DNA from 4 places in the Bacteroides sp. QWL-09 genome. Region 4 is predicted to be linked to each of the others. Evidence: riboswitches for the same ligand, from Rfam matches in the RefSeq annotation. Region 4 holds a riboswitch; each other region holds the start of a gene.
What was found. Region 4 has a riboswitch for cobalamin ahead of AC4PG5_RS03910 (putative transporter). Riboswitches for the same ligand answer to the same signal wherever they lie in the genome.

Region 1 (7,737 bases), 380 kb from region 4:
TTTTTAATTCCAACTAGATCTAGTATAGTCGGCAGATAATCAGATGTACTACAAGGTTGTTTAACTTTATCTGTCAAAGCCTTTTTTCCTCCTATCATAAAAGCAGGAACCCGAATACCTCCTTCATATAAAGAGCGCTTTTCCCCTTTAAACTGGCCTGCATTACCAGGGGTTCGCAACTCTGGACCATTATCACTACAAAAAAACAAGATTGTATTCTCATATGCGCCTTTTAGTTTTAGAAATTGAATTAGACGTTCGATTTGATCGTCCATAGCCGTAATACAACCATAATAATTTCTTTCCTCTAGCGACAACCCCTCGTACATAGACGCATATTCAGGTCCCGCAACACAAGGTAGATGAGGTGTATGAAACCAGACTGTAGTTAGAAAAGGCTTCCCTTGTTTCAAGGCACGATCTATAAAAGGAACCACGCGATCTATTACTACTCGGCTGTCATCACCATTTAACCCATCCACAACCTTCTTGCCATTTATATCCCAATAAAATGTGCCATACTCTTTTCGAGCATCATGTTCAGATAAATAATCCCAAAAACGTCCATCGTTAGATAATGGTGCAAACATTGGATCGTAGCTTGGTACCTTAGATTCAGTAACAAACCCATCATCATATCCATGTTCCGCCGGTGGATTAAGTAAATGTTTGTTTTCCGGTCGACCTCGATTGGCATCTCTTTCTTCACAAGTTAGAGTCCCTAAATGCCATTTTCCAAAATGTCCAGTAGTATATCCGTTTTCTTTTAAAATCTCCGGTAATGTTTTCTCTTCCGGACGTAAGATTCCCACATTAGGAGCAAATACGCCCATACGATAAGCATTCCTTCCCGTGAGCACACTAGCACGAGTCGGAGACGATAATGGTGCCGCTGAATAAAATTGCTCGAAAACAACTCCTTCTGAAGCTAATCGGTCTAAACAAGGGGTCTTTATAGAAGTATTACCATTAAAACCAACATCTCCCCAGCCTAAATCATCAGCCATAATCAAAATGATATTAGGAGCTGCCGTTTGTTGAGCCATTAAAACAGAAGTGGCACCAAGTGAAGATGTTAATAGTAATAATCTAGAATTTATTTTTATCATAATAGTATTAAGTTACATTGGTAAATGAGTTCATTATAGTCCTTAGCTATAAGAAGGAACATATATATTATCAGAGAAAGCGCATAAAGCAAATCAAAGATTATGATGATATCCTTGGAAGTGGCATTAATCGAGTAAAACTAGAATATACGTAATCAACCGATTGACAGTTGATAGTCTTTGAAAAGAAAATAGAAGGCTGTACAGCCACATAACCAAAATCAATGTTTTTCATAATTATATAAAAGAGATAAAAAGGAACTATTGATAGCCCTATACTATATAAACAATGAAGGTTAGCTCACTACGCAATCAAAGTTATAAGAAATACAATTAAAATGTTTTTTTTCAGATCTTGCAGAGCCAAATAGAGATGTCGTTCGACTGTACGAATAGAAAGTTGTAATTGATCAGCGATTTCTTGGTTACTCATGCCGTCTTTCCGGCTCATAGTAAAAACCTTTTTTCGTTGTTCGGGCATATTATCTAATGTCAACTTTATTAGAAGTTGAAGTTCTTTAGCATGAAGCTGGTCGTGAATATCAAACTCAGAAGAGAAGCAATCCTCTTTTGTGCATCTTTCCTGATAGTTAAGTTCGATAGATTTATGCTTAAGAAAGTTGTAAATATGATTACGAGTCATTACGTAAATGTAGCTATCCCATGTTTCTTTACTCTCCCAAAGTTGAGTATTATCCCATAATTTGACGAATATATCTTGCGCAATATCTTCCGCATCCTCCTCCGAATGTAAAATCTTACATGCGAAAGCTTTGACCTTCGGATAAGTCTGAATAAAAAACTGCTCAAACTTCCTTTTTTTGCGTGATTCTTCCAGACTCATCATCAGGGATTTCAGGTTACTATTTCTTAATTAAAGGCCAAAAATAAACGCTTTTGAAAGAAAAAACAAGAAAATCCCGTAATAAGGTGTTATTTACATTTTTTCCCAAAAACATAAAAACAGTGTTAACCAACTAATTTGTAAATCATTATAAAAGCAAAAAGAAGTTACATAGACGTTACTCCTTTTAGCAGAAAAGGCCCAGTATATTGGCAAAAATTCCATTGAAATTTGATCAGACTTCCCATTAATAGAGGCTAGCACAATCTGCAATTCATAAGTATACCACAGAACATACTTTTTTAAATCAGTATATCTATGAATTAGACAATTATTGTTCCTTTTTTATCAAACAGATTTTTACTATTCAACAGATTTACTATCTTTGGCGGCGTTTAGGTGATCTGTTATATTTTCCATATAACAGATAAAAGGGAATTCGGTGAGAGACCGAAACAGTGCCCGCTACTGTAATTTCTATTTCTTCAAAAGATGGAGCAGTTGAAAGAAGTTCTGCTTACCACTGTTAATTTTAGTCATTAACGGGAAGGTTATCTCTTTCAACAGAATAAGTCAGGAAACCTGCCTACACAAAGCAAATAATCAAGCCATCCCGGGGTCAGGAGGGTATTTATTAACATTTATCAAAAAACATCCATGAGAAAAAGATGCTTAGTAGCAGCCTTATTAGGAGGTTATGCTGCTTTGGGAGTAATGGCACAGCACCCGACAACAACCAACCAAGAGTTAACGGTCGATTTAAACCCTATTGTAGTTACCGGTACAGGTACTCATCAACGCTTAAAAAGCACACCGGCTCCCGTTTCAGTTGTGACTGCAGCCGACATTAAAAAAGCCGGAATCACAGACTTTCAACAAGCAATGACCATGCTTGTACCTTCACTTTCATTTTCAACCAACAGTATGGGTTCTTATTTAATGATGAACGGATTGTCGAATAAATACGTGCTCATTCTAATTAACGGACGAAAGCTGATTGGCGATGTCGCTAACAATATCGACTTGTCACGTATCGATTTAAGTCGAGTGAAACGTATTGAGATACTCAATGGAGCTGGTTCATCACTTTACGGATCGGATGCCATTGCCGGAGTGATTAATATCATCACCGATGAACCTAAAAATGTAATGCAAGTTAGCTCTTCCACTCGATACGAAGGCTACGGACAATTCACACAATCGGTTAACGCCAATATTGCTAACGAGAAGTTCGGTTCATACACCACTTACAAGCACGACCAAAGTGACAGTTGGCGTACGAATGATGAAGCCTATTCCGCCGACCGAAAAGGCAATATTTCGTTAATTCCTACGGTAGGACTCATGTCCACCGGTTTCCATTCGAACTTGATCAACCAAAAGTTCACTTACCGCCCAACCGATAAGCTCTCGCTATATGCCAATGGAGGATATTATTGGAAATTAACGGATCGTCCGGTCGCCGAGTCGACCGTTTACGGCAGTTCCGACTACGACTTACACTATGAATCGTACAATGTAGGGGTTGGAGGACGTTATCTATTGAGCAAAAAATCGTCTATTACACTCGATTTGGTTAACGATAACTACCTGCAAAACTATAAATATATTCGTATACCTAAAGCGAAGAATTATGAAGTTGGAGACTATAACAAAGTGAAGACTCAACGTTTCTATGAAGCAGAAGCCAAAGGGATATTCAGCTTTTTCGACAATAGTCAAACGGTATTTGGTCTCGATTATCGCTCAGAAAGTTTAGATCGTCCATCTGCCGGAGTTGATAAGGCCGTTTATACCTTAGCCGGATACGTACAACACGAAATGAAACTAGCCGATCACTTCAAAACCATAGCCGGAGCAAGATACGATTATCATGAAACGGCTAAAGGCCGACTAAGCCCCAAATTAGCTTTAATGTATTCCAATGGACCGATCAACGTTCGAGGCACCTATTCAGCCGGTTATCGTGCACCAGGATTGGATGAACTTTACTATTTACTCAATCGCACGAAAACCATCACATTAGGCAACACTCGTTTAAAACCGGAACATAGTCAATACGTTTCTTTGAATGTAGAATATAACGCCAATTGGCTTAGCTTATCGGCCACAGGTTACATCAACCAAATTTCTAATATGATTTCAAGTGTAACCACTCCATTTTCAGTTCTCCCGCAAGAGCAAGTAAATGCAATACTTAACCAAGCTAGAGCAGCTGGGATTTCAGAATCAGAAATTCAAGTCTTAGACCAACTCAAATCATACACAAATGCCGACAAAGGTTTAATTAAAGGATTTGAGATCAATGCCCTAGCCAAACTTTTCAAAGGATTCTCTCTCTCCGGGAATTACGCATATGCCTATGCACGAAACAAAATAGATGAGGTCTGGGATAATGTACCACGTTCGATCCGCCACACCGGTACAGTGGCTGGAAATTATACTCATAACTGGAACAATTACCAGCTTAATCTGAACCTTAACGGTCGCTTTCAAAGCAAACGTTTTCATCCCGGTCACAGCTATGGTGATGCCCCCGGATATGGCATCTGGAATTTAAACACCAAGCATACGTTTACGGGATTAAAACATTTGGATATGGAGTTGGGTGCCGGAATAAATAATCTTCTAAATAAGATAGACGAGCGCCCTTATGGGGTCAATTATGCTCTCTTATCACCGGGACGTACAGCCTATGTTAGCCTAACACTAAAATTAAATAAGTAATTATGAGAGTCCTCCTATCCTTCTTACTTTTATCGTTTTCTCTGAACCTCATCGGTTCGGAGAAAACAAATTTTGAGGCCTCAGATTTCTTGTCCACTTTATCAAAAGGTGATAAAGCCGCCATACTGATGGTACACTTTGGAACCACCTTTGATGAGACTAGAGGAAAGACCATCGATGCCATCAATAGTCAGGTCAAAATGACTTACCCGAACTTAGAAGTCAGAGAAGCCTACACCTCGCGTATCGTAATGCGTCGCCTCAAAGCGCGTGGTATCTCAAAAGATGCACCGATTGAAGCCTTGCTGAAACTACGTGGTGAAGGATATACTCATATCATCGTACAAAGTACAAACATCATTGAAGGAATAGAAATGGAATCCCTGAGACGAGATGTCGCTAAAGTCTCGGACTTCTTTAAAGAAATTCGTATCGGAAATCCCCTACTTTACTCTGCTCAGGATGTAGAAGAGGTCGTAGAGAGTATTGCTAAACGACATCAGGAGAAAGGTCAATTGGTTCTTGTAGGTCATGGCACTTATACTCCGGCGACGGCAACTTATGCCATGGTCGACTATATGTTTAAGGCAAAAGGGTATGCACGTATTCACGTGGGCACCATTGAAGGATACCCAACCTTTGATGACCTGTTGAAGATGCTGCACCGGAACAAAGAGAAACGAATCACCTTAATTCCTTTTATGTTTGTTGCCGGCGATCATGCCGCCAATGATATCGCCGTCGAATGGAAAGAAGCCTTAGAAAAAGACGGTTATCAAGTCAAAGTCATTCTAGAAGGAATGGGAGAAATAGCGGAGATCCAACAGCTCTTTGTTTCACACATCAATTTTATCCTCAAAAACCGAATGATTGATATTATTGATAAAAAAGCACGTTATGCGAAAGAAACTGACTAATTTTATCTATACGACTCATCGGCTATTGGGCACTCTACTCAGCGCTCTTTTTTTAGTCTGGTTTCTGTCAGCTTTTGTGATGATGTATCATTCATTTCCTAAGCTAACCACAGAGAAGAAGATACAGAAATTCGAGACCTTAATGGCCGATTCACTTTCGCCTATTGACTCCATTCTCCGGCGCGTACCTGCCGGAGAGCAAATCACCCAAATCACCTTAAGTTGCCCGCTTGAAAAAGCCATCTTTTATATTGAGACGACCAACAACCAATACACCATACCGGCAATGAACGGCGACTCCCTACCCATGATTGATGCAAACGATGTTCTGGCTATGGCCAAACGATGGTGCGCATCACCTATTGAACGTATCGACACCTTGTATAAACTTGATCAATGGATCCCGTTTGGAGCTTTTAAAAAAGAATTTCCTATTTATAAGTTTCACTTTAACGATCCCGAACAACATCAACTTTATATCGGTTCGCAAAGCGGTGAACCTTTGCAGTTCACAACCAAAGAAGCCAGAATCTGGGCTTGGCTAGGAGCTATTCCACATTGGGTTTACTTTACGTGGCTTCGACAAGATGCGACACTCTGGAGTCAAGTGGTTATTGGATTATCCGCATTAGGGTGTTTTATGCTCTTAGCCGGATTATGGATGGGATTCGAGGTCTGGCGCAATACTCGAAAAAGACAAGGATCATTTTCTCCTTACAAGAAAAAATGGCATCATTGGCATTATGCCACAGGGATTATCTTTGGAGTAACCGTACTCACTTTTTGCTTTAGCGGAATGATGTCATTAGCAGAAGTTCCTCAATGGATCAGCCGGACGGAGCTCAAGAAAAGCCCGATGGATTATCTGAATGAACAGCCTCTCAACCCTGAGAAAATGGGGGATTATAGAGTGCTCGTTAAACAAATCAAAGGCATCAAAGAGTTGAAGTGGAAGCGACTCGGCACCGTTGATTTTTATGAGATTTCAATGCACAAAGGACGGCAACAATTTAGGTGGTTCGGCGATGAATTTCATCCTTTAGAACTCACCCGTAATGAAGTTCTCAGAGCGATACAGCCCATTCATTCTCCTCAAGCTAAGTTTACGGTAACCCAACTCCATCAGTTCGAGACATATTATCGAGATATGAGTCGGATGTATAAAAACAAAGCACTATTACCCGTATGGAAAATAGAAGTGGACGACCATGACCAGAGTTGTTATTATATTCATCCCAAGACCGGAGAAGTGAAATACATCAACCAAAACGGTCGCATTAAATATTGGACATACACCGCCCTTCATCGCCTCCGCATCCAAGGATTGAATTCTTCTCCTCAGCTTCGCAAAGGCATCCTATGGGTCTTACTAATTGGCGGTACAATGGTCTCACTGAGTGGTGTTGTACTGGGCATCAGATATCTTAGACGGAAAACCAAGAAGTATAATCGTCGACAAAAACGACGGGGTATATCAAGCGACTCATTGAATTAATCCTTATATTTGTAAAGAATCCATCAAACGAAATAGAATGAAAGCACCTAAAATCATCATAGCCGGCATCGGTCCGGGAAGTCAATCGGACATTACGCCTTCAGTATTAGCAGCCTTAAAGGAAGCCGATGTGGTCATAGGCTACAACTATTATTTTAAGTTTATAAGTACGATTATTAATGAGGAGACGATCTGCATTGACACCGGCATGAAGCGCGAAAGAGAGCGTGCTGAACAGGCCTTCGAATATGCCATGAAAGGGCATACGGTTTGTGTTATCAGTTCGGGAGACGCCGGAATCTACGGCATGGCACCCCTGATTCATGAAATGAAACGCGAAAAAGGAGTTGAGTTGGATCTAATCAACCTACCGGGAATCAGTGCTTTTCAAAAGGCGGCTTCTCTACTCGGGGCCCCTATTGGACACGACTTCTGTGTCATCTCACTCTCCGATTTGATGACTCCATGGGCCATCATTGAAAAACGTATCTTTGCAGCGGCGCAAGCTGACTTTGTGACAGCAATCTATAATCCCAAGAGTGAAGGACGATATTGGCAGCTCTATCGCCTTAAGGAGATCTTTCTCAACGAAGGACGTTCGCCTCAAACCCCCGTCGGTTATGTCCGACAAGCCGGAAGAGAAGA
Region 2 (7,737 bases), 300 kb from region 4:
GATTAAGCAATTTACCCTCACGAGCAGCCTGTTGCACCTTATCCAAATTGATATAGTTCAAGTCGCACACTCCGGCTATGGCGTTAAAAACACCAAGCTCATCCATCAAGCTGCAATGCACAGCCGAATAAATCACGCTCTTCGTCAATGGAGTACGCACCACCACTCCCTTAGGCAAATCGCCGGGCAATGCTTGCTCCCGATCGACCAACAAATAAGTTTGCAGAATCTTCGCGGTATCCCACGGATTCTGCACCTCCACTTTCGTATAATTTCCACAGTCCTCGATAGAGAGTCTTTGAGCATAACGCATCTCCAACGCCTCTCCCGCATGAGTCGACTGTTTCGTCTTTCCTCCTCCACAAGAGGAAGAAAGAACGATAAGCCCCATGCAGAGTAGGACCAAAAAATGGTTTTGTTTCATCTCACCGATTAATTAAAGAAAGCCATATCCATCGGATTCAATCCTCCACAATCGAATTTCTCAATAAACTGACCGGAAGCATCGAAACGATAAATATCACCATTTGCTTGATAGTTAGAAACCCCAATATAAATCTCTCCATTATTCGGATTCACCTCCATCATATACACACTCTCTGAAGCCAATTTCTCCGGTGCATTCTTCAAGAAAGAAGAATCAATGATCTTACCGGTTGAATCATCATAGCTAAAGAACGTATTAACCGTCTTTTTAGCCACCCAATCGGTCACCGAGTTCACCAGATAAAGCGATTTGCCATAAGCCGTCATCTTAGTCGCCACACCAAGATGAGTGACCGCATACGTCTTATTCTTAAGGTCGATCTTTTGTAAATCATAGCCAATATCCCCCCAGTTACCCCATGAAATCAAGAACAGATTTCCATTAAGCACCTTCAACTGATTAGGATTGACAGTCACTTCAATCTCTTTGCTCACTTTAAAAGTATTAATATCAACTTCTACCACTTTCTTATCATAAATTTTATGATCACTAGTCCAGCCACAGATAGCCACATAAAGCTTACCGTTCACTGTTACAATGTTTTCAGGTGCCAGTCCCACAGCAACATAATCCTCAAGAACAAGAGTCTCAGTATTGATGCGAGCCACTTTTCCACTATAAAGGGTGACATAAAGCTTACCATCCACATAAACCAAATCACGAGGTCCACCATCCAAGTTCGAGAACGATAAACTTCCGATTTCCACTCCCGCAGAATTTAGTTTAACCAATCGTTTAGAGCCATAGGCCAATATATACATATAGCCATCCTCTTCAATCATTGATTGTCCGGTATCACCAAGTTCCTTTTTATTCTGTTTGAGGTAAATGTTGCTAATAAAATCAGCATTCTTATTTGGCGCATAAAAAGCCAAACCAGAATTGTTACCATTATAAGAGCCTGAATTCAAAACAAAAGCTCTTGTTCGAGGCAATTCAACTACCGAACCTATATCATTCCAACTATCATCCTCATTGCTACAAGAAGTAAAACTCATTAAGAGAGTTAACAAACCAAGTAAACTAAAAAACAAATTCTTCTTTCTCATACACTTATTTAAATTAATTGATATTTATAATTCTATTATTCGACTCACGATTTTATTTATTCGATGTATTCGATGTATTTGATGTATTCGATGTATTCGATTATAACGATCGTTCGATCTTAGCCATCGGGTTTTATAATTCCACCTTGAAAGTCAGCCTAAACTGCCTTCCTGGCATCGGATAGAACTTAATCACATCATATTGAATATTGAACAGATTAACCAAGTCGAATTGCGCTCCCAAGCGAACAGCGCCAATTTTAAACTTATTCGAATACGACAGGTTCTGCTCAAAATAACCATCTACCCTATTTTCCGGCAGATTTTGAGCCAGGACATAGCGCTCTCCGACTGCCATAAAAGAATAAGTTAGAATGCCATAAGGCGTTTCAGCCGTCACACTACCATTGCCGGAATGCTTTGGCGTATAAGGAATCTGATCCTTGTAGTTTTTATCCTCCTTGTTCGTCACATTGATGGCTTTCTGGAACGTATAGCCACCACTCACCACCATCGCCCAATGATCGGACAAACGTGACTTAAGGCTAGCATTCAGATCGACACCATCCACACTGACCCGTCCATAATTCACCATTTTTGAAACAGGAATTTGCGGAAAAGCCACAATCTTATCCTTAACATCATTGTGAAAGAAATCCACATTAATAGAGAGATAGTCCGCCCATCGCCCCAACGAGCGGCTCCATCCAAGACCTAAATTATATTCCGTTGCCTTTTCCGGACGCAAGCCGGTATTCCCCAACCGTTCATAATAAAGGTCATTGAAAGCCGGCACCCGATAGCTCTGTTTATACAATCCGCGAATATTTAAATATTCCGTATGAAAAGGGCGATAAGAAACCGATACCGAAGGCGTCAGGCATTTTTGAGTGACCTTCTGGCCATCCGGTATTTTATTGGAAATGAATGTATTCAATAAGCCGCCAACCACTGTAACCCGCTCGAATGCCAACTGAGCATTAAGTGCAGTCAGAGAAGTCCACCGCCTCGGATTAATCTCATTCGGCATATTAGAGTTTTTATCCAACGTATTATAAGCCACATCTTGTGCCAAAGAGACGCTTAACTCCTTCAAAGGCTGATAAAGCAACGTAGACGATCCATAATATTCATTCTGTCGGTTAACATCGATCTGTTTCCCATTCTCATATTGCACATTAAAGTCCGCGTATTTATTCCACGAATAGTCATATTTCGCTTGCGCCTGCATCTTCCAACGTGAATTAAAGACCTTCTCATAATGCGCCTGCAAAAGAAAATTCTCATCCCAGAGACGTTCGTTCCGACCACTAGTATAATACACAACACTATTCGGTAACCCTCGTTCCGAGTTATAATAATAAGCCTTTACATTCAGTTTGGCCTGAGCCTTAAACGTGTGATAAAGGTTAGCCTCCGTGTGCCACGCTGTAATATCAGAGTTCTCACGTTTCTCTTTAGTGACCAGTGCCCCATTCTTCAACGTAAAAGGATACATTCCATCGGCACGCATCCAATCGCCATCCACTGCAAGGAGAGTACGCTGCCCAACCTTTTGTGTGAACCGCACATAAGGATTCACTTGTCCGAAGGACCCCACACGTACCTGTCCCTTAAAACCAAATTTCTTTGCCTCACTAGGATCCGGGCGAACAGACAAGATGCTCAACACCGCTCCCGAAGCATACAACCTTGCCGACTGCAACAAGTTATCATTTTGACCAACCGCCAATGAAACCATCCCTACATTATCTAAGGAGAATCGACCGATATCAATCTGCCCTGCCTGACAATTGCTCACAGCCACCTGATCATAAGCTACTCCGGTATGATAAGCACCCAAGCTTCGTACAGAAACCGTTTTCAGTCCCCCGATGCCACCATAATCACGTACCGTTGTTCCGGAAAAGCGACGAACGGCATCCGCCATGTTCTGCAAACCAAGCTGTTCGATATGATCGGCCGAAAAAGCCTGAACAGGAACCGGTGCCATCACCTGCTTAGGCATACGAACTGCCTTAACCGTCACTTCATCAATGTGCTGAACAGTGGTTGTATCGACACGTTGTGCCCCAACCGAACCATAACTCAACAAGATAAAAATCCCGGCTACTAGTCGCCTGTTTTTAATCATAACCCAATCTTTCATTTCAATTATAAAGCTATCATAATCCTCATCACAACAAACCCATCTTATCCAAGATAAGTTTCAAAACGCCACCCAAGACACAAAAGGATAAAACCAATCGAAACGATTGAAAGTCGAAAGAGATCATGACCACTTAAAACGCTTGATAGAGTTAGAAGGAAAGTCATCATTCTCCGGCTTTATCCTCGAAAGCTAGATGGAGGCTTTGTTTTGCAGGTCTTCTGACTATTCTCCGGTTGCTTCAGCCTTCCCATTCGAACAAGCGAACAGTGGCAACAGAAATGAAACAACTTCTATTAAAGGAGTTTACAGCGGCGGGACCGTCGAAGATTCACACTTCGTTCCCTTTTAATCCTATGCTTAAGAGGCACATGGAACAAAACGCCACAAAGATACTCTTTTTTATAAATAACACAATTGCAGATAAAAAAAAGGTGAATTAAAGAATCCCATTTAGATTCCTTAATTCACCTTCATCAGTAAGATATAGCGATCGTTTATGTTAATTGCCCATACCGTTATCAGCTATTTATGACTCATGATCTATTGTTCATTGTTCGGCGCAGTTTCAGGATAAGCCGGGATAGCCAAGCTACCTAAAGAAACATTCGTTCCTCCAACCACATTAACCACCTCTTGTAATGTTGCAATACGTCCATCCTCCAAGTTCTGAACTTCAAGCTTATAAGCCCCGCTGAACAAGCCATGAAGTCTAAAGTAATTGTTATTCAACGTATCCGAAACGGTTGAGATCGTATCCCCTGCAGAGTTGACCGTGAAAACTTTAGTTTGTTGTTTATCCGGAGTCAAATAGCCCTCAACAAACGAAGAGTTAGCCTCAATATAAGCTCGAATAACCGGTTTTAAAGAATAGCTGCCGTTTCCTTTCGCCACAATAGACCGTTGGGCATCGAAATCGATCACCACTTTATATCCACTAGTCACCTCAACATTCGATTGAACATTGATTTTAAACCCAGACGTTTGTCCACTAGGAATTTTAATGCTTTGAGTCGTACCATCCGACAAGGTGATCGTACTATTATCCCCTAACACCAATCTGATCTGACTGATTTTCTCCCCTTCATTCAAATTAACATTCGACAGCAACGAATCCTTACCGTTATTAAACTGTAACAATTCAATTTGTTTAGGTTGAATATCCAGATTCACCCATTTTTCATCGCCCGAAACCGAATAGTCTACCGATTGAACATCTAAATGTAAGAATTTCACATCTTTGCTTTTGGGTGCATCAGTGATATAAAAAGAGACTTTTGTTGTCGAACTACACGCCGGATCATTATTGCTACAAGCTTGCAGCAAAAAAATCAAGCATAAAAATGGAATAAATAAAAAATAGCGCGTTACCATATTTTTTCGTTTTATTAAATAAATACTTAAAAATAAAATCAATAAATGATCATAAGAGGAGCAACAACCATCTGGTTATCAAACGTAATAACAGACTTACACTTTTCTAAAAACAGACATCAGACGAAGCATCATCCCAACAACCGTAAAAAGCAAAAGCTCATCATTCAAAAGAATACAGTATCAAAACCAATAGTGCTACCCCAACAAAAGTATCATATTTACTATAAATAACAAACCTATCAAACAAATGTTTATCTATAAAAAAACAAATGTAAAAGAGTTTCCAATCGGATAAAGCCAACCTATCGTCCTTAGTATTCCTCAAAATATTGCATGAACTATGGACAGAGTTCAAAGCTTTTTCGTATTTTTGCAACCTATTTGGCTAATTGCAATCTATAAAAACAATAATATAATGGCAAAAGAATTGAAAGACCTCACCAAACGCAGCGACAACTACTCGCAATGGTACAATGATTTGGTGGTAAAAGCAGACTTGGCAGAACAGTCTGCCGTACGTGGATGTATGGTAATCAAACCTTACGGATACGCCATCTGGGAAAAGATGCAACATTTCTTAGATACAATGTTTAAAGAAACAGGACACGTCAATGCTTACTTTCCACTTCTTATCCCAAAATCGTTCTTAAGCCGTGAAGCAGAACACGTTGAAGGCTTTGCTAAAGAATGTGCGGTCGTGACTCATTACCGTTTGAAAAATGCAGAAGATGGTTCAGGCGTTGTTGTCGACCCGGCAGCAAAACTCGAAGAAGAACTCATCATCCGCCCAACTTCAGAAACCATTATTTGGAACACCTATAAAAACTGGATCCAGTCGTACCGCGACCTTCCTATCCTTTGCAACCAATGGGCAAACGTTTTCCGTTGGGAGATGCGTACCCGTTTGTTCCTTCGTACAGCAGAGTTCCTCTGGCAAGAAGGTCATACCGCCCATGCCACTCGTGAAGAAGCAGAAGAAGAAGCCATCAAGATGTTGAACGTCTACTCTGAGTTTGCAGAAAAATACATGGCTGTTCCGGTAATCAAAGGTGTTAAGTCGGCCAACGAACGTTTTGCGGGTGCACTCGACACCTACACCATTGAAGCCATGATGCAAGATGGAAAAGCGTTGCAAAGTGGTACGTCACACTTCCTTGGACAAAACTTCGCCAAAGCATTCGACGTACAGTTTGTGAACAAAGAAAACAAGATGGAATATGTTTGGGCAACCTCATGGGGCGTATCTACTCGTCTAATGGGTGCATTAATCATGACTCATTCCGACGACAACGGTTTGGTTCTTCCTCCACACCTCGCTCCTATCCAAGTGGTTATTGTTCCGATCTACAAGAACGACGAACAACTCCAGCAAATTAATGCAAAGATCGACGGCATCGTGAAGAATCTGAAAGCAATGGGCATCTCGGTTAAATACGACAATGCCGACAACAAGCGTCCCGGATTCAAATTTGCCGATTACGAATTAAAGGGTGTTCCGGTTCGTTTAGTCATGGGTGGTCGCGACTTAGAGAACAACACCATGGAGGTGATGCGCCGCGATACGCTACAAAAAGAGACCGTTACTTGCGATGGCATCGAAGAATATGTTCAAAACTTACTTGAAGAGATCCAAAACAACATCTATACTAAAGCATTGAATCATCGTAACGCTCACATCACTGCAGTAGACAGCTACGAAGAATTCAAAGAAAAGATCGAAGAAGGTGGATTTATCTTGGCTCATTGGGACGGTACAACCGAAACAGAAGAAAAGATTAAGGAAGAGACTAAAGCAACCATTCGTTGTATCCCGTTCGAGTCGTTTGTTGAAGGCGACAAAGAACCAGGTAAATGTATGGTTACAGGCAAACCTTCGGCTTGCCGCGTCATCTTCGCTCGCTCATATTAATTTATCCAGACACAAAATAGATTATATTTCAAACAGAAAAGGGTGTGCACCGTTGAGGTACGCACCCTTATATTTTTTTACAAAAAACACCCAACCGAAGAACAACGTAATCAAATAAGTCTTATATTTGTAACGTTGTTAAAGGAAGACCCAACAACACATGCGGTAGTAGCTCAGTTGGTAGAGCATCAGCTTCCCAAGCTGAGGGTCACGAGTTCGAGCCTCGCTTACCGCTCGCATTGATAATCAAGCACTTACAGTTAAATGTAGGTGCTTTTTTAGTGAGAAAAACATTATCAATATACCGCTTTTTATGGTTTTCAATATGCTACCCCCCCATATCATCTTCATTTTGATAGTCTTTTAGAATATCATCAAATAATTCGATATACTTATCATTATCAGACATTGTTATTGTCCCTTTTTCTATGTTTTGCTCAAAGTAAATAGAATCTTCTGATGGACTTGAAAACATAGACATAAATAGTTGATGACTTCTAAACCAATCTTTTTTTGATTCAAAATCCATTCCAAACAGTGCTATCAAATTCCGACTACTATCAGCGAGCATTTGAGTACGTTTACGATCGTCAAATTTACTCGCAATAGAAATCTTTTCAAGTGCGTCTCCAAAACTTTTAATAAATTTGTTTCGCACCGATTCATCTTTAAACGCTTTTCTAATCTCAGTTTTGATAGAACTACTGTTTCCCCTGATATCATTTATTTTTCCATTTGTAGAATCCAATGGTAAAGTAAATTCCGC
Region 3 (7,737 bases), 1.2 Mb from region 4:
AATAAAGATCCTGTTCAAACCGACCGTCGACGAGCACATCGATGTATTGAAGGACGGCATAAAGTTTGGGATCGTTTTTGATTTCTTCGTAGGTGTATCCGGTATAACACCAAATGTTCTGTTGAGTTTCGGCCTTGAGTCGTTGTGCCAAGGTTAGCAACTCTTCCGGATGATAGAATGGATCACCGCCCGATAGGGTGACGCCGTCGAGCAAGGGGTTAGCGTTGATTTCGGCAATAATGTCGGTGGTCATCTCCTCTGTCAGCGGATGACCGGCACAGGGATTCCAACTCTCGGGGTTATGGCAGCCCGGGCAATGGTGCGAACAGCCTGCCAGATAAATGGAGTATCTGATGCCTTCGCCATCGACAATGGTTTCTGAATAGGTATTTAAGAGATTCATTGTGGGTCTAGTGCTCTACGATAAAGATGAAAACAACATGGTTCACTTTCCGCACGGAAAAGCAGACCATGTTGTCCAATAAAAAAGGGTTGATGAATTATCCGTGTTTTACACGGTCGTGCTCTTCAGCTCTCTTGGCTGAGTTCCACGAATTTAAATCGCCGGTCAGATAACCGGTGATGCGGCGCATGCGAAGGATGTTCTCGCTCTGACAAACCGGACATTTATCGTATATCACCCCTTTATAGCCACAATCGTTACACGTGTCTACCGGGTGGTTGATCGATCCGTAACCGATGCCTTGGTCGTGCATGACTTTAACGATCTTAACGATAGCACGCACATTCTTCTGAGCTTCACCATCTAGTTCGACGTAAGTAATGTGTCCTCCCTTAGTGATGGCATGGAATGGGGCTTCGCATTTTATTTTTTCGACGATGTTGATCGGTTCTTTGACATCGACATGGAAAGAGTTGATGTAATAATCGCGATCGGTCACTCCTTCTATCACCCCATATTTGCGGCGGTCCATCCTTGTGAAACGACCGGACAAGCCTTCTGCAGGTGTAGCCAAGACCGAATAGTTCAGTTGGTAGCGTTCTTTATAATCGTTTGCTACTTTGTTCATCTCTTCAACGGCTGCATAAAGCGTCTCCCAAGCTTTCGAACAGTGGCCGTGTCCTTTACCGTAAAGGGCCATCATGGCGTTGTGTCCACCGATGAATCCAATTCCTAATGTTCCACTGCGAAGAACATCGCCGACTTGTTCGTCGGGATGAAGGTTGGCTCCACCTTTCCAAACGTCGTTGGCCATCATGAATGGGAATTGACAAGCCAGCGCTGTGCGTTGGTATTGATAGCGTTCGTTGAGTTGTTCGGCAATGAGCGTGGCTTTTTCATGTACCATCTCTAAGAAACAGTCTTTCGCTTTTTGTTCGATAGCCTCTTGATGGTGTTGGTCTTCAACCATGCCTTCTGCTTTGATCCGGGCTTCAATGGCCAATCTTGGCAAGTTCATGGTGGTGAACGAGAGATTACCACGACCTAAAGAGCTTTTCTCTCCCCAGATATTTTCGTAAACGCGTGTGCGGCATCCCATGGTTGCCAATTCGTAGCGGTAGCGTTTTGGATCGTTGGCATCCCACTTGTCGTTGGTGTTGAATGGGGTATCGAGGAACATAAAGTTCGGGAATAGCGCTTTTGAGGTGGTCTGACAAGCTTTCAGCATCAAGTCGAAGTTGGGCGTGTCGTAGGTTAGCTGCATCGCTTCTTCGATGGTGCTTGCTTTCATCGCTTTCTCGAAGTCTTGCTCTGAATAGGAGATGCCGTCTTTCACTTTAAAGATCTGGATTGGGAAAACGGGTACTTCACCTCTGGTACCTAATCCTTCGATGGTGGCTTTAAGAAGTTCTTCGATCACCATACGGCCTTCGGCTGAGGTGTCTGTTCCATAATTGATGGAACTGAAAACCACTTGGTTTCCTCCTCTAGAGTGCATGGTGTTCAGGTTATGGATAAACCCTTCCATGGCTTGATGGGTATCTTTGCGGGTGAGCGCAAAAGCTTTGTCGATAATTGGCTGTAGATGATGCTCGTCGATGGTTGCTCCTATTTTGCCGAGAGCGTCGCATAGCGCATTGCGTTCGGCTTCGCTGTTGCGGAGTGAGGGCAGGTGTAATTCCACTAACTGACGGATCTCTTTCTCCTCCAAAGTTAGGTTTTGTTCGATTAACGAGCAGAAACTCAATAGTGAGGTTAAATGTTTACGGAACGACTTGCCAACCCCTTTAGCCATGAAGAAATCGAATGCCGGAATGGCCTGTCCTCCATGTTGTTCGTTTTGGTTGGTCTGGAAGATAATCGTTGCCAATGTCGCATAACTTTGAATGCTCTGTGGGGTACGTATGCTTCCATTTTTAGTTCGGAACCCCCGTTCGAACAAATCGTCCATATCGTATTGTATGCACGTTGTGGTTTTAGTGGGGTAGTAATCTAAATCGTGAATATGGATATCACCAAGTTGATGAGCTTCGGCAAATCGTTTCGGCAATAGATAGCGATAGGTATAGTCTTTCGTGACTTCCGAAGCAAATGTCATCATTTGCCCAGCAGGCGTGTGACTGCTCATGTTGGCATTGCTTAGATTGACATCATTCTTGTCAATAGCTACAATACCATCCATGATTTGTTTCATTTGAGTTTTTTTACCGCGTTCGGTGTTTCGCCATTCGCGGTAGATGATATACTTTTTAGCAACCTCAGGACGGTTTTTCATCAGTTCCTTCTCAACCAAGTCTTGAATCTCTTCAACAGTGATGGTTGGAGCGGTAAACTTGTCGATTACACTCATCGTGATATCGGCGATAAGTTGTTGCTCGTCTTTAATTCCTGTAGCATTGAATGCTTTTCCGATGGCGTTCTTGATTTTGCTAATAGAGAAATCTTCTCTCTTACCATCGCGTTTGATGATACAAATTTCTGCGTAGTTCATAACTTTAACTCCCGAAAGTGTTAGACAATAATGTTTCTTCTGTTTGATTGTGGCAGGTCTTCTGACTTATCTCTCCTTCGCACGCCTTCCCATGTCTTGACAAAGTGACGTAATGTGCGGATTCCTAGAGAATTACAGCAGCGGGTACTGTCGCCGAATTACACAGCGTTCCCTCATGACTAAGTCGCTTTTAGTACCGTAATCGATTACAAAGATAGAAGTTCTATCTATAAAAACAAGTCTATATATTGAAGTTTTTTTGGGCAACTTTTCTTTCTTGTTGATATCTAAAGTTTTCCGTTTTGGAAAACTTTTTTAGTGAAAATCGCTGTGAAATTTCTCTTTTTTTATTAAGGGGGTGGTTCGATTTTAGTTTATAAGCTTTTTAGTTTTGAGACTTTGGAGTCTTAAGGTTTTGGAGAGTTGGATAGAGTGTTGATATGAACAAAAGTCGCTATAACCTATTATTTTGTTATAGCGACTTTTGTTAGATGAATCTTTTGCTATTGATTGATTTTCTTAGCTGTCCTATTGTGTGGGATTGTCTTTTTTCAAGACGACTTTTCCGCTGTATTGTTCAGAAATGATTTTTCGAAAGGCGATGAATTCTATGTAGTCGTCTTTGGAATATACTCCTTTGTGCATTAATAAGCGGTAAGTGGCAACGATCTCGTTTTCATGAATGGAGATTGAGGACTTAAACGTTCCAAATTTGCTTTTCATCTCTATGCTTTTGGGATAACCTTCCACACTGTATCCATTCGGTATTTTGATGCGTATACTGTCGGTGTCATGGTAGCCATAACCGATGGATATCGGTGAATGACGAGTCGTTAATGGCGGGTTATAAAAGCTACGACGGAAAATATTGGTGGGGATAAAGAGGCGATTGCCCGTTTTATGCCCATATTGATCGGTTTGAATCTGGTAATCGATCGTGATTTCCGGATGATCGGTTTTATTCTCTTTAATTTTGATTTGATCAATCATAGCATGGGTGAGCTTGATTTCTTCTCGAAGTGCATCTTTTTGTTTATTCGGTTCTAAGTCTATGATTCCTGACTGATGGTCATATTGGAATAAACGGGAGATTTCTTCTACTGTGATCGTTGCCGATCCGGTTGGCGATATACTTACCGTGGCTTTGTTGTTTTGGGTGTTGAGAGAGTCCGGATAAAGCGGAAGGCGATAAACCTTTCCTCCTTCCGGGGTAATCAATAGTCCGTCGTGTCCCGCTATTTGCTGATGGATATATCCAAAAGGAAGTCTAGGGTTGGTGCATTCTAACCACAAGGTATCTTGGGGGAGAGGAACTTGTAAAATGATGTGATTCATCTGGTTGGCACTGGCGAAATCAGGAATTAGACGACTGTTGGTTGTGCTAATGACGGTGTAGGTAGAAGGGATGCCTAATTCTTTCAGCATTGCTTTAGTGTAATTTGACAGTGCTTTGCAATCGCCAAACCCAAATTCTGCTACTTCACTTGCCGGTGCCGGTTGGAATCCACCTATACCCAACTGTATGCTGACATATCGGGTGGTTTTTGCTAAATAGTCGTAAATGGCTTTCACTTTTTCTCTGTCGCTTTTGCAATGGGCGGTCAATTCATGTACTCGCTGTTTCATGGCGTCAGTGAGTTCGTCGCGTCCGTTTAGTAATTGTTGAGTCCAATTTCCAAAACTTTGCCAATCCTTTAAGCATCCGGTGGTTTTGTCATAGACAAAATCTGTTGGTGTTAGATAAACATAGGGGATAAGGTTCTTCAGTGGCAAAGAGAATGGTTCTTCTTCTATGGCTGCGAGGTTTGAAGCCGTGGCTTTAATCCTATTTTCTCCTTTTTCTCCTTTCGATCGTTCGATCTTAATCAGATCTTTGGTTGGAGATAGGACGCGAATGTTACATTCCATATCGCTTGGGTACTCTAGGTCGTATTCTGCTTTTTCTATACTCTGGTTGTAATCTGTTTGCGGAACAAATGGAGTGAAACCAATAATCCCGTCATTACACTCTGTTTCCCATTCATAAGTCACGGTAAATGGGTAAACAGGGTAATTACATTCGTAAAAAAAGAAATAATCGTCTGTGCTCAAGGCCGAACCAGAGTACTCGGTCCGTTGTAAATCGGACTTTTTAATTTTTCTCACTCGTTTACCTGAGGCATTGAATAATTCGCCGGAAAAACTTTTTAAGGAATTAAATTGGTCACAATTACACACAAACTTAGTGGCTTCAAGTCCTTTTTCATTGAGTATTGTAATCGTTAGACTTTCCTTATTTAGACTTTGAGTTTTCGACTTGCAAACAATTGTAATCTGATGATTCTTAATAATAGAGTAAGCATTTTTAGTCAGATCTTGTGCGTGAAGAGGTAAACTACTACACAGACATATTGCTATTAAAAGAGGTATAACTGTTTGAATGGATTTCATATGAATTATAACGTTTGGTTATTTGCATCTGCCTTTTTGAGAACCAACATTTCATTATTCTTTTCAACAATGGTCTCGAAGAATTTTTTCAAACTAGGATATTCTGTTGATAGATACAAGAGTTTGTTTTGTTTGAATACGTATTTGATGGAGACTGTTTGTTGGTTTACAGCAGAGTAGTAGCGACAAATTGACTGTCCATCTTCAGAATTAATACTTGTAGATTTTGGTAGTTCGTCCACGGTATAACCTTCTGGAATTCTTAATATAACGGATAAAGAGTATTCTTCTTGATAAGGCATCTCGAGGGGTAAATTTCTTTGTACGTCTGTAAATGGACATTTACTCATATGCAGAAAGATTAGTGGATTAACATAAATGAGATCGCCATTAAGTGTCGCTTGTTTCTCAAAATTGAATGACTCTTTTACTTCCGGTGAGAATAGGTCAATATTTTCTAGATTGAATTGAGTAATTTTAATATTCTCTCGGGTCTCTAGGTTGCGAATAAATTCGCTACTATCTTTTACACTATGATATTCTTTACGAATACCTGAAGCATATTGACCGATGTATTTGGTTTGGCGTTGACCGGAAATGATTCCGTTGGATGCTATTGTTGCATTGACAGCACCTCTTAATAAGCTTTTCCCACACTGACTGAGGTTGACCCAGGTCTCTCCATTTTTGTGACCGATGACATGTGCTCGCTCTACCATTAAATTGGGAGGCAGAATGTTTAAGAATCCGGTATTTGAGGAACCGTCAAGATAGACTAAAGTACTATCGGTGTCAGCAATGGCAATAACGAAAGTGTTTAATTTATCTATAGAAGGATGGGTCATGGGTAATATTCCACGTGAACGTCGACTCATAACTGCCGGATAACAATCGATCTTAGCATCTTTCAATAGACTCATTAAGATAAAGTTGATATCAGCATTACTTCCAGTACCATTTTTTGCTGCTTTTTTAGTATCATAGCTATAGAGCGCGTAATCATTATTCCAAGAGATCTTTTTTTTAAGGAACGAATAGAGTGTTGCAATTTTCTCATAAATGTTGTTTGTCTTGTCTAAACCTAAGCTAGGCATTTCATCTCGGTAGGGATTGCGCATTTTTAATCGACCTCCAAAGTCGTCGTCGTCTAGTAGTAGATCGTCTATTTCTTTCCAATTTTTGGTAAATGATTTGTAAGGAGAATTTGGGAAGTTGATTCCGCTTAATTCAAAAAGTACTCCACTCCGGTAGTTTTCTGCACACCAAATGTATTTATCCGCTTTAAGAGCAGGTAGTTGATGTCCAGTAAAAGTCAGATTCCTTGCAGAACAATTTACCCGTTCACTTTGTCCACCCCCATAGTTAATCGTGAATTGTTGATTGTCGCTCTGATCTTTGGTTTCTAAGTGGTTTCTACCACGCATCTCAAGATTAAAAATGAAATATTCGGGAATTTTAATTTCGTGTTGAGTAAATAACACTGGAATATCTTTTTGAGCTTCCCAAGGTAAAAGACGATAATAGAGATCGGATGTTAGGGTGTATTTGTACTCTAATATGGTTCCAACTTTAACGTTGGGAATCGTAAACTTTATCTGCATATAGTTTTTGTTAATCCGTTCTTTAAAGATTAGATCGCGATCCATTTTTGTTCGAACCATTTTCCCTTTTTCCATATTGTATGATGAAGCATTGATTCCGCTTACGACTTCTTTGACTAAGGAACTCTTCTCATTCATGTAATAGGGAATAATGACATTTGCATACGACGTTCCGTCGGCTTTTAATATTTTTATTTTGACTTGGTAGTCATAGGCTACTTGGAACTCATTGGCAATTACATCATATCTTGTATTACTTAAAGAATATAGTACAACGGCTGAAGCTGTTGTGTCTGGTGCATAAGTGCTCATCGACAACTCTTCGTCCGACGGTTTGCCAAATTTTAGACTTGGTTCGATAATTGAGGTTTTTACCTCATTGGCTATTCCGAATATTGTGACTAAACTAAGGAATGCCGTAGTTAGAAGTTTTTTCATACGTTTTATATTTTCTTTAAGACAATTAAATTTCTACTTTTTTCGACAATTGTATTCCAGATGGTTTGCAATTGTTTATATTGGTTGGCTTGTAATATCGATTGATTAATCTGAAACGTATAATTTAAGGTTAATCGGTTGCTTGTTCGCTGAATGACATATTTGCATGATAGAGTTTTATCTTCTGTGACCATCATCATACTTTGAGGGACTTCTTCAATCTCATATCCTTCTGGAATTGTGATATCTATATTTTCGTTATGGGAATATGGATAGGGAAACTCGATCGGAAGCACTCGTTCTGATTTCGTAAATGGGTTGTTTATGGGCTGTACTAGCAATAGGGGATTAATGTAAAGATGCTCTTCATCTGC
Region 4 (7,737 bases):
CGGAACTTGATGCTAAGAAGGAAAATATCGTATTAAACAATCAGCAAATCGCCAAACTAAAAGCTGTAGAATCGGCATCCGACCGCGTGATCAGTCCCCTTCAATCGTTGGAAGACAACCTACACGGTGCAGTCAACTTCATCATCCTGCCACTCTTCGCTTTTGTAAACGCCGGAGTGATGTTCAACGGCGATGCCGATCTAATAGGAGAGGTGAGTATTGGAGTAGCTTTAGGTCTACTCTTAGGAAAGTTCATTGGAATCTATTCCTTCACTTGGTTAACGATAAAGAGTGGCATTACTCAAATGCCAATGGGAATGAACTGGAAGAACATTGCCGGAGTAGCCTTACTTGGAGGTATTGGATTTACCGTTTCACTCTTCGTGGCTAATCTCTCGTTTGGAACGACTCATCCGATCTTGTTGAATCAAGCTAAGTTTGGAGTAATATCGGGCACCATTCTTTCCGGAATTATCGGATACGCCGTATTGAATTGGGTACTCCCAAAAACAGCAAAAGCCAAAGGCTGATCGATCCATATTAACGAAAATAAAGAGAGTCCCTTGAACGAAGAAATTCAAGGGACTCTTTATTTATTCAGTCAGCTGGTTTAAAGCGACAGCATTTAAAATGCCAATCCGTTTCTTTAAAACTATTTCTTTTTTCGTAGAACGACAGCCGATCTTGACGGGATGTATAACTTCAACCATTCCTTCTTCTCCTTCTTATATAGAGGATCGATGAGCGTAAAATGAGTTAAAGAATCGTCGGAGAATCCATAACCACCAAAAGCCTTACTATCCGTGTTCAGCACAACCTCATAAGCGCCCGGAGCAACCAGAAGTCCATAATCAGCAAACGACTGCTTAGGATTAAAGTTAAACACAAAAATCAAATCCTTGCGTTGATAAGCCAAGATCTGATCTTGATCGTTATGCCAAATCTCACGAATCTCACTGTTCTGGAAATTCTTTATACTCTTCACCACCTTAAGCATCTCCACATCAAAATCGCCCATGTAATGATACGTCAGGTTCTGATTATCGACCAAGTCCCATTGGCGTCGAGCATATTGGCAAGACCAGCCATTACCTTCACGCGGAAAGTCAATCCATTCAGGATGGCCAAACTCATTACCCATGAAGTTTAGATATCCGCCATTAATGGTCGACACCGTCAGCAAACGAATCATCTTATGCAAAGCAATACCGCGATTCACCATATAAGTCTCGTCACCGATCTGCATATGCCAATACATATCCGCATCGATCAATCGGAATATAATTGTTTTATCGCCCACCAAAGCCTGATCATGACTCTCGACATAAGAGATCGTCTTCTCATCCTTTCGGCGATTAGTCACCTCCCAGAATAGGCTAGAAGGTTTCCATTCTTCATCCACCTTTTCCTTGATGGTTTTAATCCAATAATCCGGAATATTCATAGCCATGCGATAATCGAAGCCATAACCACCATCCGCCACAGGAACAGCCAATCCCGGCATACCGGAAACCTCCTCAGCAATAGTGATAGCCAAAGGATTCATCTCATGAATGAGCTGATTAGCCAAAGTCAGATAGCAAATGGCATTATCATCTTGGTGTCCGTTATAATAGTCACCATAATTGCAGAAATCTTCCCCTAAGCCATGACTATAATACAGCATTGAAGTCACGCCATCGAAGCGAAAGCCATCAAAGCGGAACTCTTCCAACCAATATTTACAGTTAGACAATAAGAAATGGAGCACCTCATTTTTACCATAGTCAAAGCAAAGCGAATCCCAAGCCGGATGTTCGCGTCGTTCATTCGGATAGAAGTATTGATTCGGATCACCGGCAAAATTACCTAAGCCCTCCATTTCATTCTTCACCGCATGAGAATGCACAATATCCATGATGACAGAGATACCTAATCGGTGCGCTTCATCAATCAACGCCTTCAGCTCATCCGGCGTTCCAAAACGAGACGAAGGCGCAAAGAAGCTGGATACATGATAACCGAAACTCCCATAATAAGGATGCTCTTGTATAGCCATAACCTGTATACAATTATAGCCGTCCTTCGCAATTCTTGGAAGAACTTTTTCACGAAACTCATTATAAGTTCCCACCTTTTCTTCCTGTTGAGCCATACCGACATGGCATTCATAAATCAACAGCGGAGAAGTTTGCGGTTTATATTTCTTCGTTTTAAAAACATACGGTTCGGTTGGTGCCCAAACCTGAGCAGAAAAGATCGCAGTCGACGAATCTTGAACCACACGAGTGGCCCAAGCCGGTATTCGATCGCCGCACCCGCCGTGCCAATAAACCTTCAGTTTATACAAATCACCATGAGCCAGAACCTCCAACGGAATCAAGACCTGCCAATTGCCATGACCGATACTTTTCAATTCATATTCTGCTCTCTCTTCCCAGTGATTGAATGTCCCAACCAGAAAAATTCGAGTAGCATTTGGTGCCCATTCCCGAAAGATCCAGCCTTCGGACGTACGATGCAACCCATAAAACAAATGACCGGAAGCAAAGTCACTTAAAGTCTGTTCATCATTACGGGTCAACTCCGCTTTTTTCTCCCGTACATGATCATATCTGCCCATGATGGCTTTGCTATAAGGCTCCAGCCAAGGATCATTCTGAATAAGTTTAAGTGTCTTTTCCATATAACCTTTTAATTTATTTATGCTCTGACTTTCACAACCACCTTCTTTATCTCTTTAGGAGTAATGCCTGGAGCATGGCCATCTTCCGGGAAGAAGATGGCAAACATTCCGGGATGAAGAGTGATATAAGTCTGCGCCTCACCTTCAAAAAAGGTAATATCCTTCTCAGCATTATAAGGTGCGTCTGCCGGAGAGCAATCCTTAGACGGCGTATATCCGATGATCTCAGATCCGGATAACGGAAGTTGAATATCGATAAACTGATGATGAGTCTCTAATCTGGCCGCTTCCCGGTTCTTAATTCCGGTGGTCGCAATATTAACCATTAGGCGATCTTTCTCTAACTCGATCTTGCCCAAATCCATAGTTTCTAAGTCGTGTGATTCAAGAAAAGCCCTAGCTACTGAAAATAAAGGATGCAAAGATTCATATTGCTTAAGGTTTTCTAATTTGTCTACTATCATATTCTTTATAAAATTAATTATTCAAAATCATCAATGGTATAATTCATAAAATCTCCAAAGCGCTTAAACTGAACAAAAACCTCCGCTATACGGTCGAGCACATCAGGTTGAAGGAAAAACGAATCCGGGACATAATAGCACGGCGTATATTCCCTGAACTTCAGATAATCAACCTGTTTAAAGTTACGATCAAATCCCTTAGGAGCTGTTTTCAATGGATTTTCTCCAACGACAGGGAAAAACTTCTTAAAAGCGTCGTCTTCCACAATAGATACAAACTCATCTATATTATGATAGATCGACTCCCTTACAGCCTTAAGGATATTAGGCGGTAAACATAAGCTTCCCCCGGCCAGCATTGACTTTCCTGGTTCCAAATGGATATAATAACCGAAGTGATGTGATTTCTTACCCATCGAGTTTATATATCCCCCCATATGCGTCTTATAAGGAGTTTTATCTGCAGAAAAGCGGGTATCTCTGTAAATCCGATAGGTACATTCCTTAGGAGAAAGCCCCTTCACTGTTTCATCAAACAGAGATATTCGAGAAATAGATTTCTCTAAAAAAACATCAAACTCATTGCGTACGCGATCATATTCAGCTCTATTTACATTAAACCAATCCCGATTATTGTTTGCCGAGAGCTGATTTAAAAAATCAAAAATAACAGGTATATTCATACTGAACGATTTTGGATATTCTTACACAAACGTACACATTTTATTTCAAACATACTAGCAAATAAGGCAAAACCCATAAAAGAGACTGTCTCAAAACAAAAAACATTTTTGTTTTGAGACAGTTACCTAAATACATTTATCAAAAATAGAACAGACTCTTCTATTCTTTAATGTACTACCACTTTCACAAGCGAAATACATCCCATTAAATTAATCTTATATCTAATACTATGAAAAACACAATATCTTAACACGTCATCCCATTATTTTGTTTACTGAAGTCGTCTAAAAAAACGTTATTTTTTAAAATAGTAGCAAAACATTCCAATCTAAAGACCCAATCATGATGGTAATATCTAATTTTTGGTTTATCTTTGCAGAGAATTGGTTTTGAAAAGTATTACTACTATTCAAATTAAAAGGGAATTAGGTGAGAATCCTGAACAGTCCCGCTGCTGTGAAGCTCTATAAGAAACATTCTGAAAATAACTTTTACCACTGACCATTAAGGTTGGGAAGGTTCAGAATGGGAGCTAGTCAGAAGACCTGCCATTCATTATAGTCTATTTTTACTCGTGGGTTAGAGAAATAGAATACTAAATTAAGCATTTATATTTTAAACGTTTATTTTAAAAGCCTGGATTATTGCATTGTCGTGCTATAATATGTAGCCGCATATGCTATAACGTTAATGCCATGCTAACCTTTTACATTTATAAAAAAAACAAACACACGAAACGCGACATGACTAGATTTTCTAAAATGCGGTAATATACCGTTGTAGTATGTTTAATGTGTATATCCCTGTAGAAGTGATTCTACGGGGATATTTTACCCAAAAACAAACATTATAAATATTTATATCATGGACTTTTTAACACATCTATTTCAAGGATATCCCGATTTATGGGGTGGGGGCGTTGCCCATTCAGTACTTATCCTTTCGCTGGTGATTACTTTCGGAATCATGCTAGGGAAAATCAAGATTGGAGGCATATCCTTAGGTATCACTTGGATTTTATTCGTCGGAATAGTATTCGGTCACTACCACCTCAACCTCGACGAGCATTTGCTCCATTTCCTCAAAGAGTTTGGACTGATTCTATTTGTCTATTCCATCGGATTACAAGTCGGCCCGGGCTTCTTCTCAGCTTTTAAGAAAGGCGGCCTTACGCTTAACTTACTGGCCATCATCGTTGTCTTTCTAGGAGTCGGCACCACCATTGCTTTACACTACATCACAGGTATTCCTATCACCACCATGGTGGGCATACTCTCGGGTGCAGTAACCAACACGCCAGGGTTAGGAGCCGCACAGCAAGCCAATAGTGACTTGACCGGCATTGATGCACCGGAGATTGCCTTAGGATACGCCGTCGCTTATCCGTTGGGAGTTGTCGGTATTATATGTACTCTCCTTGCGTTAAAGTACATCTTACGCATAAAGACGAAAGAAGAAGAGGGTGAGGCCATTAAAGGAGGAGGACACCTCCAAGAGCTCACCGTGCGTCGAATCTCGTTAGAAATACGAAACGAAGCATTAGAAGGCAAAACCGTAAAAGAAGTTCGCCCTTTGATCAATCACGATTTTGTGATCTCTCGCATCCGTCATAAAGGCGACGTTCACGAACAAGAGCTAGTGAACTCCGAGACCGTACTACACCTATCGGATGAGATCTTAATCATTTGTACGCCGATCGATATCGCAGCAATTACGCTCTTCTTCGGAAAGCAGATCAATGTAAAATGGGATGAGTCGAACAAGCAATTGATCTCACGACGAATTCTGATCACCAAACCGGAGCTAAACGGCAAAACACTTTCACAGCTAAATATTAGAAACAATTTTGGAGCAAGCGTCACTCGAGTAAACCGATCGGGAGTTGACTTGGTCGCAACCTCGCAACTCCAACTACAAATGGGCGACCGCGTTACCATTGTGGGAGAAGAACTAGCCGTCAGCCATGCCGAGAAGATTCTTGGTAACTCGTTGAAACGATTGAACCATCCAAACCTTATTCCAATCTTCTTAGGTATCGCCTTAGGTTGTATTTTAGGTAGCATCCCTTTCGTATTCCCAGGCATACCACAACCAGTGAAACTAGGATTGGCAGGTGGTCCGCTAATCGTATCTATTCTTATTAGCCGTTTCGGCCCTCAGCATAAGCTCATCACTTATACCACGATGAGTGCGAACCTAATGCTTCGCGAGATCGGTATATCCATCTTCTTAGCTTGTGTCGGTTTAGGTGCGGGAGAAGGCTTTGTAAATACCATTATCTATAACGGAGGATATGTTTGGATTGGCTATGGAGTCATTATCACCATCGTTCCTTTACTTATAGCCGGTTTAATCGGCCGATACGTCTTCAAACTGAACTATTACACCCTTATTGGAGTCTTGGCGGGTTCGTCAACCAATCCACCGGCATTGGCTTACTCTAGCGATTTAACCTCGTGCGATGCTCCTGCAGTAGGCTACGCAACGGTTTATCCTTTGACCATGTTCTTAAGGGTACTAACCGCACAACTACTAATCTTATCGTTCAGCTAAATGTGGGATATAAATAGGGATTAGTTGAATAGAAAAACAATCGAGTCGGAGAAAATTAAAGTAGTTTTCTCCGACTTTTGTTTTCGACCTCCCACACCATCAAGCATATGGATCCGCACTTGGCGGTTCCTATTATGGATACCATTTGAGATAGTAATGTATATCCTACCCTACGTAACTTGTCGTTAGACATTGCAGATGTAAGTAGACGGCTAAGCGCCACACGCCAATAACCAAGTCGAGTGTTTCCCATTGATATACCTGCCAATCAAGGACACCACATTTCTTTAGTCTTTTCCACTTGAATACCCAGATAGTTGTGATTTGCTCTCATTTTACAGGACTCGTGTTGACGAGCGTCTAAAGAAAGACTATAGCCCTGAACAGATGTCAGGACGCATGAAGCCGGAAGGTTTAGAATGCGTCTCTCACGAAACTATCTATCTTTACGTTTAGAGCGACAAAAAGCAAGGTGGAGAACTTTACAAACATCTACGAAGACGTGGCAGGCATTACACCAAGCGTGGCTCTAAGACGAATGGACGTAGGCTTATCAAGAACCCCGTTGATATTGACTAGAGACCATCCATCGTAGACGAAAAGATTAGATTTGGTGATCTAGAGATTGATACAGTTATCGGAAAGAATCATAAGGGAGCATTGCTCACAATCAATGATAGAACAACAAGTTTGGTGTGGATACGTTTACTCAGTGGGAAAGAAGCCGCCCCACTGACGGAAGCTGCCATAAAAGCACTCTTGCCTATCAAGGACATAATACACACGATAACGGCTGATAACGGAAAAGAATTCAGTTTTCACGAAGAGATTGCAGATAATTTGGATATTTCCATTTACTTTGCAAAGCCATACCATTCTTGGGAGAGAGGAGCCAACAAGAACAAAAATGGCCTCATAAGGCAATACTTCCCAAAAGGTACAGACTTCGGAGATATAACTCATGAACAAGTGGTGCAGGTTCAAAATATCTTAAACTCAAGAACGAGAAAGAGATTAGGTTATATGACTCCAAAAGAGAAATTTAAAGAATTAACTAATATGGATTACAAGGAGATTGCATTATCCGCTTGAATTCAGCTGCCATATTTAATACAATAATCGATATTTTACAGCGCAAATATAAAATTTATCTGTGCAATCTATCTTCACAAGACAATAAGAATCACCAAAAAGATAGATATTTTCTTTATAAATCCTTGTAACCCTTATATCTTGTGGCATTTGATGTGAGTTTATCATCAAACCATGAGCCATGGTATTCATAGCTCAAATTGCCAGGACTAGGCTTAATATTATCAACTAACAAGAATCCATAGCCTTTTCTGTATAAATAAACTACATCATCATAAC

Region 1: another riboswitch for cobalamin. It lies ahead of AC4PG5_RS02390 (TonB-dependent receptor plug domain-containing protein); the one in region 4 lies ahead of AC4PG5_RS03910 (putative transporter).
Region 2: another riboswitch for cobalamin. It lies ahead of AC4PG5_RS05100 (TonB-dependent receptor plug domain-containing protein); the one in region 4 lies ahead of AC4PG5_RS03910 (putative transporter).
Region 3: another riboswitch for cobalamin. It lies ahead of AC4PG5_RS12950 (anaerobic ribonucleoside triphosphate reductase); the one in region 4 lies ahead of AC4PG5_RS03910 (putative transporter).

What each region holds. Positions count from the first base shown of each region.
Region 1 is NZ_CM178748.1:609,170-616,906, reverse strand. Features, by position in the region: gene AC4PG5_RS02400 (sulfatase family protein) at 1-1,109, opposite strand, end outside; gene AC4PG5_RS02395 (RNA polymerase sigma-70 factor) at 1,414-1,956, opposite strand; cobalamin riboswitch at 2,334-2,557, shown strand; gene AC4PG5_RS02390 (TonB-dependent receptor plug domain-containing protein) at 2,611-4,680, shown strand; gene AC4PG5_RS02385 (sirohydrochlorin cobaltochelatase) at 4,683-5,597, shown strand; gene AC4PG5_RS02380 (PepSY domain-containing protein) at 5,578-7,092, shown strand; gene cobJ (precorrin-3B C(17)-methyltransferase) at 7,130-7,737, shown strand, end outside.
Region 2 is NZ_CM178748.1:1,286,083-1,293,819, forward strand. Features, by position in the region: gene AC4PG5_RS05090 (ABC transporter substrate-binding protein) at 1-424, opposite strand, end outside; gene AC4PG5_RS05095 (YncE family protein) at 433-1,536, opposite strand; gene AC4PG5_RS05100 (TonB-dependent receptor plug domain-containing protein) at 1,670-3,685, opposite strand; cobalamin riboswitch at 3,880-4,082, opposite strand; gene AC4PG5_RS05105 (DUF4382 domain-containing protein) at 4,229-5,059, opposite strand; gene proS (proline--tRNA ligase) at 5,478-6,971, shown strand; tRNA gene AC4PG5_RS05115 (tRNA-Gly) at 7,134-7,206, shown strand; gene AC4PG5_RS05120 (hypothetical protein) at 7,300-7,737, opposite strand, start outside.
Region 3 is NZ_CM178748.1:3,206,270-3,214,006, forward strand. Features, by position in the region: gene nrdG (anaerobic ribonucleoside-triphosphate reductase activating protein) at 1-403, opposite strand, end outside; gene AC4PG5_RS12950 (anaerobic ribonucleoside triphosphate reductase) at 501-2,894, opposite strand; cobalamin riboswitch at 2,929-3,110, opposite strand; gene AC4PG5_RS12955 (DUF3858 domain-containing protein) at 3,423-5,324, opposite strand; gene AC4PG5_RS12960 (DUF3858 domain-containing protein) at 5,330-7,363, opposite strand; gene AC4PG5_RS12965 (DUF3858 domain-containing protein) at 7,369-7,737, opposite strand, start outside.
Region 4 is NZ_CM178748.1:988,155-995,891, forward strand. Features, by position in the region: gene nhaA (Na+/H+ antiporter NhaA) at 1-530, shown strand, start outside; gene AC4PG5_RS03895 (alpha amylase C-terminal domain-containing protein) at 653-2,665, opposite strand; gene AC4PG5_RS03900 (NanQ anomerase/TabA/YiaL family protein) at 2,683-3,129, opposite strand; gene AC4PG5_RS03905 (DUF2461 domain-containing protein) at 3,147-3,812, opposite strand; cobalamin riboswitch at 4,180-4,380, shown strand; gene AC4PG5_RS03910 (putative transporter) at 4,678-6,366, shown strand; partial or broken gene AC4PG5_RS03915 (IS30 family transposase) at 6,706-7,458, shown strand; gene AC4PG5_RS03920 (phospholipase D-like domain-containing protein) at 7,574-7,737, opposite strand, start outside.